3 regions of the Dermacoccus sp. NHGro5 genome follow, and region 1 is predicted to be linked to each of the others. Evidence: riboswitches for the same ligand, from Rfam matches in the RefSeq annotation. Region 1 holds a riboswitch; each other region holds the start of a gene.
The links. A riboswitch is a leader RNA that binds a small molecule or an ion and turns the genes downstream of it on or off. The one in region 1 is predicted to bind S-adenosylmethionine.

Region 1 (3,560 bases):
GCGGCGAAGCCCTTCTCGAGGTCGGCGATGATGTCGGCGGAGTTCTCGATGCCGACGCTCAACCGCACGAGGCCGGGCGTCACGCCGGCGCCGCGGCGGTCCTCGTCGCTGCCCTGGGAGTGCGTCGTCGACGCAGGATGGATGGCGAGGGAACGGACGTCACCGATGTTCGCGACGTGCGAGTGCAGTTCGAGGGCGTCGACGAACTTCTTGCCCGCCTCGACGCCACCGGCGATCTCGAACGACAGCACGGCGCCGGAGCCGGCGGGCAGGTAGCGGTCGGCGAGTTCCTTGTAGGGGCTCGACGGGTCGGAGGCGTAGAACAACGTCTCGACCTGCGGCTGCGACTTCAGGAACTCGACGACCTTCTTCGCGTTCTCCACGTGTCGCTCCACACGCAGCGACAACGTCTCGAGGCCTTGCGCGATGAGGAACGCGTTGAACGGGGAGACGGCCGCGCCGAGGTCGCGCAGCAGTTCGACGCGCGCCTTGAGGATGAAGGCGAGGTTCGCGCCGAGCGGCGATCCGACGCCGAGGTCGCGGGCGAACGCGAGACCGTGGTAGCTCTCCGACGGCTCGTTGAACTGCGGGAACTTCGCCGGGTCGGCGGCGTAGTCGAACGTGCCGGCGTCGACGAGCACGCCGGCGATCGACGTCCCGTGCCCCCCGAGGTACTTCGTCGCGGAGTGGATGACGACGTCCGCGCCATGCTCGATCGGGCGCAGCAGGTACGGCGTCGCGACGGTGTTGTCGACGAACAGCGGCACCCCGGCGTCATGCGCGATGTCGGCGAGGCCGCGCACGTCGAGCACCTTCTGGTCGGGGTTGCTCAGCGTCTCGCCGAACAGCAGCTTCGTGTTGTCGCGGATGGCGCCGCGCCACTCGTCGAGATCGTTGATGTTGTCGATGAACGTCGTCTCGACGCCGAGTCGCTTGAGCGTGTACTTCAGCAGGTTGTACGTGCCGCCGTACAGCGCGGACGAGGCGACGATGTGGTCGCCGGCCTGAGCGACGTTGAGGATGGCGAACGTCGTCGCCGCCTGACCCGACGCGAGCAGCAACGCGCCGACGCCGCCCTCCAGCGCGGCGATGCGGTCTTCGACCGCCTGCGCCGTCGGGTTGCCGATGCGCGTGTAGATGGGGCCGAGATCCGACAGGCCGAAGCGGTTGGCCGCGGTCTCGGCGGAGTCGAAGACGAACGACGTCGTCTGGTAGATCGGCAGCGCCCGGGCGCCGGTGTCGCCGTCGACGTTCTGGCCGACGTGGATCTGCTTGGTCTCGAAGGCCCAGTTCTCGGAGCTCATGATGATGTCCCTCTTGAGGAGTGCGTGGACGCACGGGCGGCGCACCGTACGTGTGGTGCCCGAAGGGGAATCCCTCCGCGCTTGCCCGGACGCGCTCGGCGCCGGGCCAGGTCGTCACCCGGAGCACCCCGCCGCGGTGGGAGGGTTGCCGGCCAGCAAACCGGGGTTTGACGCTGGCGCTCGTGACCTGCGGCCACTCTAGGCCGGGTGGTGTCATCAGGCGGGAATGCTGTCTCACATTCCGGTCGCGGCCCCGTGCTGACGCGACGCGCCTACGGGCGACGACCCTCATGCCGTGCTTGACTGTTGCCATGACACCGACGATCGTCCGCGCGCGCCGCGAAGACGCGTTCGCCTGCGCGGCGCTGCGTCTGCAGATGGACCTCGAGGCGGGGGAGAGCAACCGCTCCGGCTTCATCACCGAGTATGCCGATCACTGGCTCGCGCACTACGACGATCTGCCGACGTGGCTCGCCTCGAGTGCTGACGGGACGGCTCTCGGCATGGTGCAGACGTCGCTCGTGCACCGGCCCCCGGCGCTGGCTCGGCCGGCGCAGCCGTCGCTCTACATCGCGGTCGTCTTCGTCACGCCGTCGGCGCGCGGCCAGGGCCTGGCCGAGCGGATGCTGCGGATCGTCGACGCCTGGGCCGACGCGCACGACGTCGCGCGAATGATGCTCAACGCCCGTCCGCGTGCCCGCAGGCTGTACGAACGGGCCGGCTTCGGCCCGCCGGACGAACGTCACATGCAGCGTGTGGCGCCGTTCGGCCTCGACGCCCGCCGCGATGCGGAGCGTGCGTCATGAGCGACGACGTCATCTGGGCGCTCGATCAGCGCGAGCGCTGCATCGCCTGCCCGTCCAAACCGGTCGCGAACGCCGTCGTCCTGCACCTCGGTGCTGACGGCGCCCTCGCGCGCGACGCTGTCGAGCAGTGGGCTCGTGACGGCGTCATGGCCGCCTCGGTCGCATGGCCGGGGGCGGCGGCCGGCCTCGATGACGACGACTGGCTCGACCTCGAGGACGCCGTCACGGGCCTCGCCGGGCTGGCGAGCATCGTCGCCGTCGTCGGTGACGGCGACGCGGCCGAGGTCGCGCGGACGTTGGCGGGCCGTGTCGGCGACGTCGCGCACGCGGGGGAAGCCGACCGAACCATTGTCCCGGCGCGTCTGCGCGAGATCGCGGCGGTCTGAGACCGCTCACCCGGGGTGCATGGTGCGCGCGAGCCCACCCGCGGCCGCTGCGTCGAGGCAGGCGGGGCTCTAGGATCGGGCCATGGTCGACGAGTTCAACACTGATTCGCAGGACGACATCCTCATCGAGCAAGCCGGCGCCTTCGCGGGCGAGGCCGACGGGTTCGGGCGGCTGTGGACGCCGCACCGCATGGCGTACATCGAGGGCGAGCGTCCGACAAAGGACGCCGGCCACGGCTGCCCGTTCTGCGCGTCGCCTAGGAAGACCGACGCCGACGGCCTCATCGTCCACCGTGGTGAGCACTGTTTCGTCGTGATGAACCTGTTCCCGTACAACCCGGGCCACCTGCTCGTGTGCCCGTACCGTCACGTCGCCTCGTACATCGACCTCACCGACGACGAGACCGAGGAGTTCATGAAGCTGACGAAGGCCGGGGTGCGTGCCCTCAAGGCCGCGTCGAACCCGGGCGGGTTCAACCTCGGGATGAACCAGGGTGACGTCGCAGGTGCCGGCGTCGCCGCGCACCTGCATCAGCACATCGTGCCGCGCTGGGGTGGCGACATGAACTTCATGCCGATCATCGGGCGCACCAAGGCGCTGCCGGTGCTGCTCGAGGACAGCCGTCAGCGCATCGTCGCGAACTGGCCGAACGACTGACACCGGGCACCACGGGCAGTGCGCTGCCTCGAACGGGTATATCGAACCGCTACAGTTGAACCACCATGCTCAACAAGTACGCGCGCGCGTTTTTCTCCGCCATCTTCCGGCCCATCGCCCAGCTCCTGCTGCGTCTCGGCATCAGCCCCGACGTCGTGACGATCGTGGGCACCGTCGGTGTCGCGTTCGGTGCACTGTGGTTCTATCCGCGCGGCGACTTCCTCGTCGGCACGTTGTTCATCACCGTCTTCGTCTTCTCGGACATGCTCGACGGCAACATGGCGCGCCTGTCGGGCCGCTCGTCGACGTGGGGTGCCTACCTCGACTCGACGCTCGACCGCGTCGGTGACGCCGCGATCTTCGGCGGCCTCGTCCTGTACTACGCGGGCAAGGGCGACAACTTCCT
Region 2 (3,560 bases), on a different contig from region 1:
GCATCTTCGCGAGGTTCGCGACGACGTAGCCGCCCTCGACGTCCTTGCCGACACCCATGACCATCGGGTGCGTGTTGTTGCGCGCCGCCTGGCTGCGCAGCACGTCGCCGAGGCTGACGAGTTCCTTGTCGGCGTTCGGGATCTCGATACCGATGGCCTTCTTGCCGGGGATCGGCGACAGGATGCGCACGTCGGCGCTCGCGACGGCGTACGAGATGTTCTTGCTCAACCCCGTCACACGGTCGACCTTGACGCCGGGGCCGAGTTCGACCTCGTAGCGCGTCACCGTCGGGCCGCGCGTGAACCCGCTGACGACGGCGTCGATACCGAACTGCTCGAGTACCTCGGTCAGCGCGTCGACGACGCGGTCGTTCGCGGCGGAACGCTCCTTGGGCGGGGTCCCCTGTTCGAGGACGTTCGAATCGGGCAGCGTGTACGTGACGTCGCCGCCCATTGCGAGCTGCTCGACACGAGGTGGAAGCTGTTCGGTGGGCTGAGCCTCCACCTGACGTTGAGGGACGGCTGCGGCCGGCGCAGCCTGCTCGACGCGCGTGGCACCGGCATCCTGACGGGCCGCCGCGGCCTTCGGCGACTCCCCCGGCCGCTGTGCCGACGCCGGGCGCGACGCCTGCGCCGCACGTGCGGAGGCCTGGTCGACAACGGCATCGTCGACGGAATCCATGGGTGCGGAGCGGCGCGCTGCCCCACCTGCCGCCTCCCCTGCCGGCGACGCTCCGGAGCGCGATGCCCGGGCTCGCGCGAGCGCAGCGGCGCTCGCGTCGCCGGCGCGCTCGTCGTCAGAGCCGCCGTCGGGCATCTCTCGCGTCTGATCGACGCCCGCCGGGGCGCCGTCGATCGTGTCGATGTCGTAGATCTGCTGCTCACCGCGACGGCGGTTGAGCGGGTTGCGTGATGTGCCACGGCCCTTGCCGCGCGGTCCCTTGCCGACGACCTCGGCGGCCTGCTCGTAGGGCTCATCGCCGCGCCGGGCGTCGTCACCCGCGCCGCGACGCGAGCCGCCCCGCGCGCGGTTGCCGATGTCGGCGCCGTGCAGGTCGTCGGCGACGGCGTCACGCTGAAGCAGCTCGCCCTCGTCGTCGCGTTCATCGAGGGGGTGGCCGAAGATCTGCGCCTCGACCTCGCGGATGCGCTGCGGGATGCGATTGACGGGCGTGCGCGTCAGCACGAGGAAACCGAAGAACGACACGAGCGCGAGGATGATGCCCGCGCCCCACACCGTGAGCGCGGCAGACAGCGGCCCTCCCGTGATGACGCCGAGGATGCCGCCTGCGCCGCGCACCGCGGTCGAAACCCCTGTCGACGGACGCCCGCCGACGAGGTGGGCGATCCCCGTCGAGCCGAGCGCGAGGATCGTCAGTCCGATCGTCATGCGGTTGGTCGGCTGGTGCCCCCGCGGGTGGCGGAACATGTGGATGGCCATGCCGATGAGGACGACGGGCAGAACGTAGGCGATGACGCCGAACGTGCCGGCCGCGACGGCGTGGACGACGTCCCCGAACATGCCGGGCAGCCCCCACCACTCCCGCGCAGCGACGACGATGCCGAGGGCGAGGAGGGCGAAACCGAGCCCGTCGCGACGGTGTTCGGGTTCGAGGTCAGAAGCGGCGGCGCCGACGCGGCGGACGGTGCCGCCGGCGACGTGCGAAACACCCATCCACGCGCCACGAGCAGCGCGACCGGACGCGGAGGGACGCGCTTCAGCAGCCCCTCGCGACGAGCCGGTCTTGCGCGCGGGTGCATTCTTCGTCGTGCCGCCCGAACGTGGTGCGCTCGACTTCGGCGGGGTCGTGCGGGCGCGCGTCGTCGAGGCCGCAGATGCGCCGGCCGGGCGCGAGCTCTTGGCGCGCGGCTGCGAAGAGGCCTTCTTCGCGACGAGGACGCTGTCGTTCGCTGGTCTGTTTCGGGTCGCCACCCCGCAAGGCTAGTGGGGGTTCCGGCCGTTTTCGCGGACCCACGCCGTGACACGGGTCCAATGGTGACGGCGGGTCGGCTCGACACCTTCGAATCCGCGTCCCGATGCGCTGGCGCGTTGACGCGCTCGCATCCGACAGCGCCCTGACCCTTGTCGGAGGCGCCGCCAGCTGCCCGGGGGACCACGGGCATCCCCACCGCGAGACGCCGACTCTTGCGCGCGGCGCTCGCCATCCGCGATCCCACAGGTGATCTCACGATGCGAACCTCTGGCCGCACGTCGGTGGACGCGGCGGAGGGCCGGGTGCGAGCGTTCACGTAGGTCATGAGTTCCAGCGCACAGCCCCGGCTTGCTGGACGGCAACCCTCCACCGCGGTGGGGTGCTCCGGGTGACGACCTGGCCGCCACCAGCACCGGTGTCGGCAAGCGCGGGCCGAGCCATCTGGCGACGGCGAGGCCCCTGATTCGAGGAGCCTCGATGCCCCGTTCTGCCATTCTCTCGATCCTTGACTCCGACGCGCGCCGCCACGCTGCGAGCCACACGACCCGCCCCGCTCACGCCGTAACCCCCGGGACTCCCGTCGCGGACCCCGAGCGTCACCACACCCAGCCCGCGCACCCCGGCGGGTCCCGTCGCGAGACGCCCACGGCTACCCATCATCGCGCGGACGCGCCGCAGCAGGCCAATGCCGCCCTGGCCACGATCGGCGCCGATCTCGGCGTCGCGACGCTCGACGGGCGCGTCGTCGAGCACGCGAACTTCGACCACGGCGCGACGGCTCCCGCGCTGCAGGCCGCCGCGCGGGCCGTCGACACGACCCTGCGCACGTACGGTTCGGTGCATCGCGGTGCGGGACGGGCGTCGCAGCTGACGACCCGGTGGTACGAGGAGGCTCGGCAGGAGGTCGCCGCGTTCGTCGGCGCGCGCGAGGACGACGTCACCGTCTTCACGCGCAACACCTCGGACGCGCTCAACCTGTTGGCTCACTGTCTGCCGCAACAGACGCAGGTCTTCGTGTTCCGCTCGATGCACCACGCGGCGCTGCTGCCGTGGGCGGACGAGCGGACGACGCGGCTGCCGATCCCTCACTCTCACGCCGAGGCTGAGGGCTACCTCGACGTCGCTCTGGCGGAATTCCGCGCCCACAACGATGCTCCCGTGTTGGTCCTCATCACCGGCGCCTGCAACGTGACGGGCGAGGTGTGGCCCATCGAGCGCCTCGCCGCCGTCGCCCGCCGGCATGAGGCGCGGACGGCTCTCGACGCCGCGCAGCTCGCCCCGCACCGCCGCGTCGACATCGACGCCTGGGGCATCGACTACGTCGCTCTGTCCGGCCACAAGGCCTACGCGCCGTACGGTTCAGGAGCCCTCGTCGGGCGCCGCGACTGGCTCGACACCGCCCCTCCGTACTTCCGCGCCGGCGGCGCGAGCCACCGCGTCAGCGAAGATGCGTCAGGCGCCGGCGACGTCGCCTGGGCGCCCGCGCCCGCACGCCACGAGGGCGGCACCCCGAACGCGGTCGGGGCCATCGCGCTCGCGGCCGCAGCCTCGACGCTGTCCGCGCAGCGCGGCGAAGCCGAGGCGCGCGAGGAGAAGATCCACGCCATCGTCCGCGACGGTCTCGCC
Region 3 (3,560 bases), on a different contig from region 1:
GGCCGTGAGCGGCCGAGCGATGACCTCGCGCACGAGCGCCGCGATCTGGTCGGCCTCGATGAGGAAACCGTCGTGACCGTGCGGCGAGTGGATGAGACGCAGCCGTCCGCGCCCGTGAGCCCGGACGATGTCGGCGGAGGCACTGACCGGGAACAGCCGATCGGAGTCGACCGCGGCGACGACGAGCTCACCCCCGAACACCCGAAGCGCAGGCTCGATGCCGCCGCGGCCGCGGCCGACGTCGTGCGTCGCCATCGCCTGCGTGAGCCGCACATAACTCATGGCGTCGAACCGCGCGACGAGTTTCGCGGCGTGGTGCTCGAGATAGCTCTCGACGGCGAACAGGCCGCCGTCGAGCGTGCGGTCCGCTCCCTGCGACTCGCGCCCGAACCGCTCCTGCAACTCGTGCGCGCTGCGGTAGGAGGTGTGCGCGATCTGGCGGGCGAGCCCGAGCCCCGACGTCGGGAAGACGCCCTGCTCGAGGTAGCCGCCACCCCGGAAATCCGGGTCAGCTTCGATTGCCCGCACCTGCGTGTGCCCCCACGCGATCTGGTCGGCGCCCGCCGCCGCGCAGCTCGCGACGACGAGGGCGCGCTGCACCCGATGCGGGAAGGTCGCCACCCACTCCGCGGCGCGCATCCCGCCGAAGGAGCCGCCGATGACAGTGTGGAAGCGCGCGATGCCGAGAGCGTCGGCGACCCGCGCCTCGGCGCGCGCCTGATCCCTGACGCTGACGTGTGGGAAGCGCCCGCCCCACACCCGGCCGTCTGGTGCGAGCGACATGGGGCCCGTGCTGCCGCGACAGCCACCGAGCACGTTGATCGCCACGACGAACAGCTCGTCGGTGTCGAGGGGCGCGCCGGGGCCGATGAGACCAGGCCACCACCCCGCCGTCGGCTGCCCGGGGCCGACCGGCCCGACGACGTGCGAGTCTCCGGTCAGGGCGTGCTCGACGAGGACGGCGTTGCTCGCGTCGTCGTTCAGCTCGCCCCAGCACTCGTACGTCATGACGACGTCGGGCAGGGCGGCGTCGTTCTCCAGCGTCAGGGTGCCGATGTGGACGGCACGTGCGTGCGGGTTGAACCCGTCGTCGGTGAGGGGCGCCGCGGAGTCGGCCACGGCGAGGCGACGGTGCGAAACCATGACGTCCTCGATTCCGAGGTGGGTCGCAACCCACCTCTCGCGCTTGCCGCCCACGGGCGGCCCTGTCGTCACCCGGGGCACCCCGCCGCGAGGGAGGGTTGCCGCTCAGCAAGCCGGGGCTTGTGTCGCTGAAACTCTTGACCTGCGACACAGTAGGCGGCCCTGCCCGCGGCTTCCATCGCCCGCGCGGCGACGTCCACGATGTGGCGCGCTCCCACAACCGGCACGCTCGTCAGGCGACGGAACTCTGCCGAGCCTTCGTGTGGAGCGCACCGACGGCCTGCTCGTACGACAACCCCGTGCCTGTGATGTCGCGCAGCAGTTGCCCCAATGACGTCCGTCCGATGCGCAGCGACGCCGCGGCGCACGCACCGGCTCCTCGCAGGTCGCCTTCGCGCCAGGTCGCGGCGGCCTCGAGGGCCTTCCACGCGGCGCGGCCGTGGCGCGGCACGAGCGGCAGCCAAGTTCGCAGGCACGCGCTCGTCATCAGCGGGCCAGGCTCGCCGAGCGGCGTGCCCGGGCTCAGCAGACGGAACAGTTCGGGTGCGACGCACAGGAGGATCTCATCGCGCGTCGGGCCGTCGACGACAGCGTCGGCGAGCACCTGCAGGTCGGCGCTGCGGGAGCGTCGCCGGGTGCCCGACGCGGTGTCGGGGACGTCGCACAACCGTGCCCAGGCGGCTCGGACGTCGACGACGCTGGGAACGGGGCGCGCGGTGGCGGCCATGGCCTCGCCGCCGCGGCGGACGTCGCGAAGCTGCTCGCGGGTCTGCTCTGACAGGGACGGGATCTCGTGGATCGCGCCGTCACAGCAGCCGAGCTCGCATTCGATGGCCCACCAGTGCTCGTCGCTGGCACCGAGGACGTGGTGCAGCGGCACGCGGCGCTCGATGCGTTTCGCGAGGGCCGCGATGTCGACGCGGCCCGGCTCGCAGCGATAGGCGATGGCGATGGCGGCCTGCGCACCCATCGTCGCGCGCCGCTCAGCGACGACGTCGAGCATGTGCGCCGTCTCCCCGTCGCACGCATCGTCCGCCCAGCCGAGCACCCCCGCGAGCGCACCGTCACGTTCGAACAGGACGATGACGGCGCCCGCCCCCTCGGAGCCGACGAGATCGGGAAGGGCTGCCACCAGGGCGCTGAGGCCCTTGAGTCGTGTTGTTGTCTTCATGCCCCCAGCGAAACCCATGACGCCACCCGCGCGCTGACCACGAGCCACAAACCTGTGGACGAGGCATCCTGCGGGCCGCGAAACGGGCCGTAGCCGTCACACCTGTGGGTGAGTGGGCCGTTCGAGCAAGGCCAGGCGGGGGTTCGCGGCCCTCAGATCGTCGCCCGGAAGCCCGTTGATGCGCACGGACGACACATCGCCGAACCGGCCCGGACACGCCGAACGCCACCCGCCGAAGACGAGTGGCGTTCGGGGTGGAATCAGGGCGACGTCAGGCTGACGGCGGGATCTGCGCGACGAAGTCGCGACGCGCCGACTGGGCGATCTTGCGGATGAGGACGACATCGAGGCCGCCACCGATGAAGCCGCCCGCCACGGGGATGAGGCGCGGAATGCGCGTGAGGAAGCGACGCCCCACCTGCGAGCCGAGACGGAACGCAACGGACTTGTTCACGACGGCGAGCGCCGCCGGCGGCAGCTTGCGCGTGGCGACGTTCGTCGCGACGCCACCCGTCATCGGGCCGAGGCCCTTGAGGACCTGCGTCGCGTCCGCACCGATGAGGTCGAGCAGGATCGCCGAGCGCACGGCTGGGTCGTCGACGTCGTGACCGTTGATGGCGGCGATTGCCGCGACCATGCGCGTCGCGACGGTGTAGAAACCGATGACGTTCGCGGGCAGTGCCACGGGGAGCGTGACGAAACCGCCGAGGTTGGTGAGGAAGCCGTTCGCGCCCGCGAGCTTCGTGTGTGATGCGACGACGTCGTCCATCGCCGCTTCCTTGGAGCCCGCCTTCTTCATCGCCTCGTCGGCGACGGCGCGGGCCGACTTGAACGTCGCCACGCCCCCGATGCCCACCGAGATGAGGTGCTGCGCCAGGGTGTTGGCCGTCGAGTCGAGCATGCCCGACGGTTTCTCGGGGGCTGCAGGAGCCTTCTTGTCTTGACCGAATCCGAACATGAGGTGATCCTCCCAAGTTGGCGGGGGCCCGGCAAGCCACCGCAGGGGTGGCCGCAGCCAGGCGAGCGTTGCGAAGCCCGCGTGGCCGTCGGCTCAGACCGACGGCCGGCGAGAAGCGCTCGCGGGCTCACAACGAGCCCTTGGTGCCCGGATCCTCTCCCTCGGCGCGCAGGAACTGCTCCAGCTCGGCGCCGATCTCGTCTGCGCTCGGCAGGTCGTTCATCTCGGCGGCGAGGAGCGAGCGTCGACGACGACCCTCGGTGAAGGCGTCGTACTGCCGCTCGAGGC

Region 2: another riboswitch for S-adenosylmethionine. It lies ahead of J4Z35_RS11360 (aminotransferase class V-fold PLP-dependent enzyme); the one in region 1 lies ahead of J4Z35_RS04120 (bifunctional o-acetylhomoserine/o-acetylserine sulfhydrylase).
Region 3: another riboswitch for S-adenosylmethionine. It lies ahead of J4Z35_RS11560 (homoserine O-acetyltransferase); the one in region 1 lies ahead of J4Z35_RS04120 (bifunctional o-acetylhomoserine/o-acetylserine sulfhydrylase).

What each region holds. Positions count from the first base shown of each region.
Region 1 is NZ_JAGEKQ010000007.1:65,817-69,376, reverse strand. It holds gene J4Z35_RS04120 (bifunctional o-acetylhomoserine/o-acetylserine sulfhydrylase) at 1-1,304, opposite strand, end outside; SAM riboswitch class IV at 1,377-1,492, opposite strand; gene J4Z35_RS04115 (GNAT family N-acetyltransferase) at 1,616-2,110, shown strand; gene J4Z35_RS04110 (hypothetical protein) at 2,107-2,496, shown strand; gene J4Z35_RS04105 (HIT domain-containing protein) at 2,579-3,154, shown strand; gene pgsA (phosphatidylinositol phosphate synthase) at 3,220-3,560, shown strand, end outside.
Region 2 is NZ_JAGEKQ010000026.1:65,726-69,285, reverse strand. It holds gene J4Z35_RS11365 (DNA translocase FtsK) at 1-1,675, opposite strand, end outside; SAM riboswitch class IV at 2,254-2,368, shown strand; gene J4Z35_RS11360 (aminotransferase class V-fold PLP-dependent enzyme) at 2,412-3,560, shown strand, end outside.
Region 3 is NZ_JAGEKQ010000026.1:125,596-129,155, reverse strand. It holds gene J4Z35_RS11560 (homoserine O-acetyltransferase) at 1-1,143, opposite strand, end outside; SAM riboswitch class IV at 1,178-1,286, opposite strand; gene J4Z35_RS11555 (hypothetical protein) at 1,376-2,314, opposite strand; gene J4Z35_RS11550 (EcsC family protein) at 2,586-3,272, opposite strand; gene J4Z35_RS11545 (PAC2 family protein) at 3,400-3,560, opposite strand, start outside.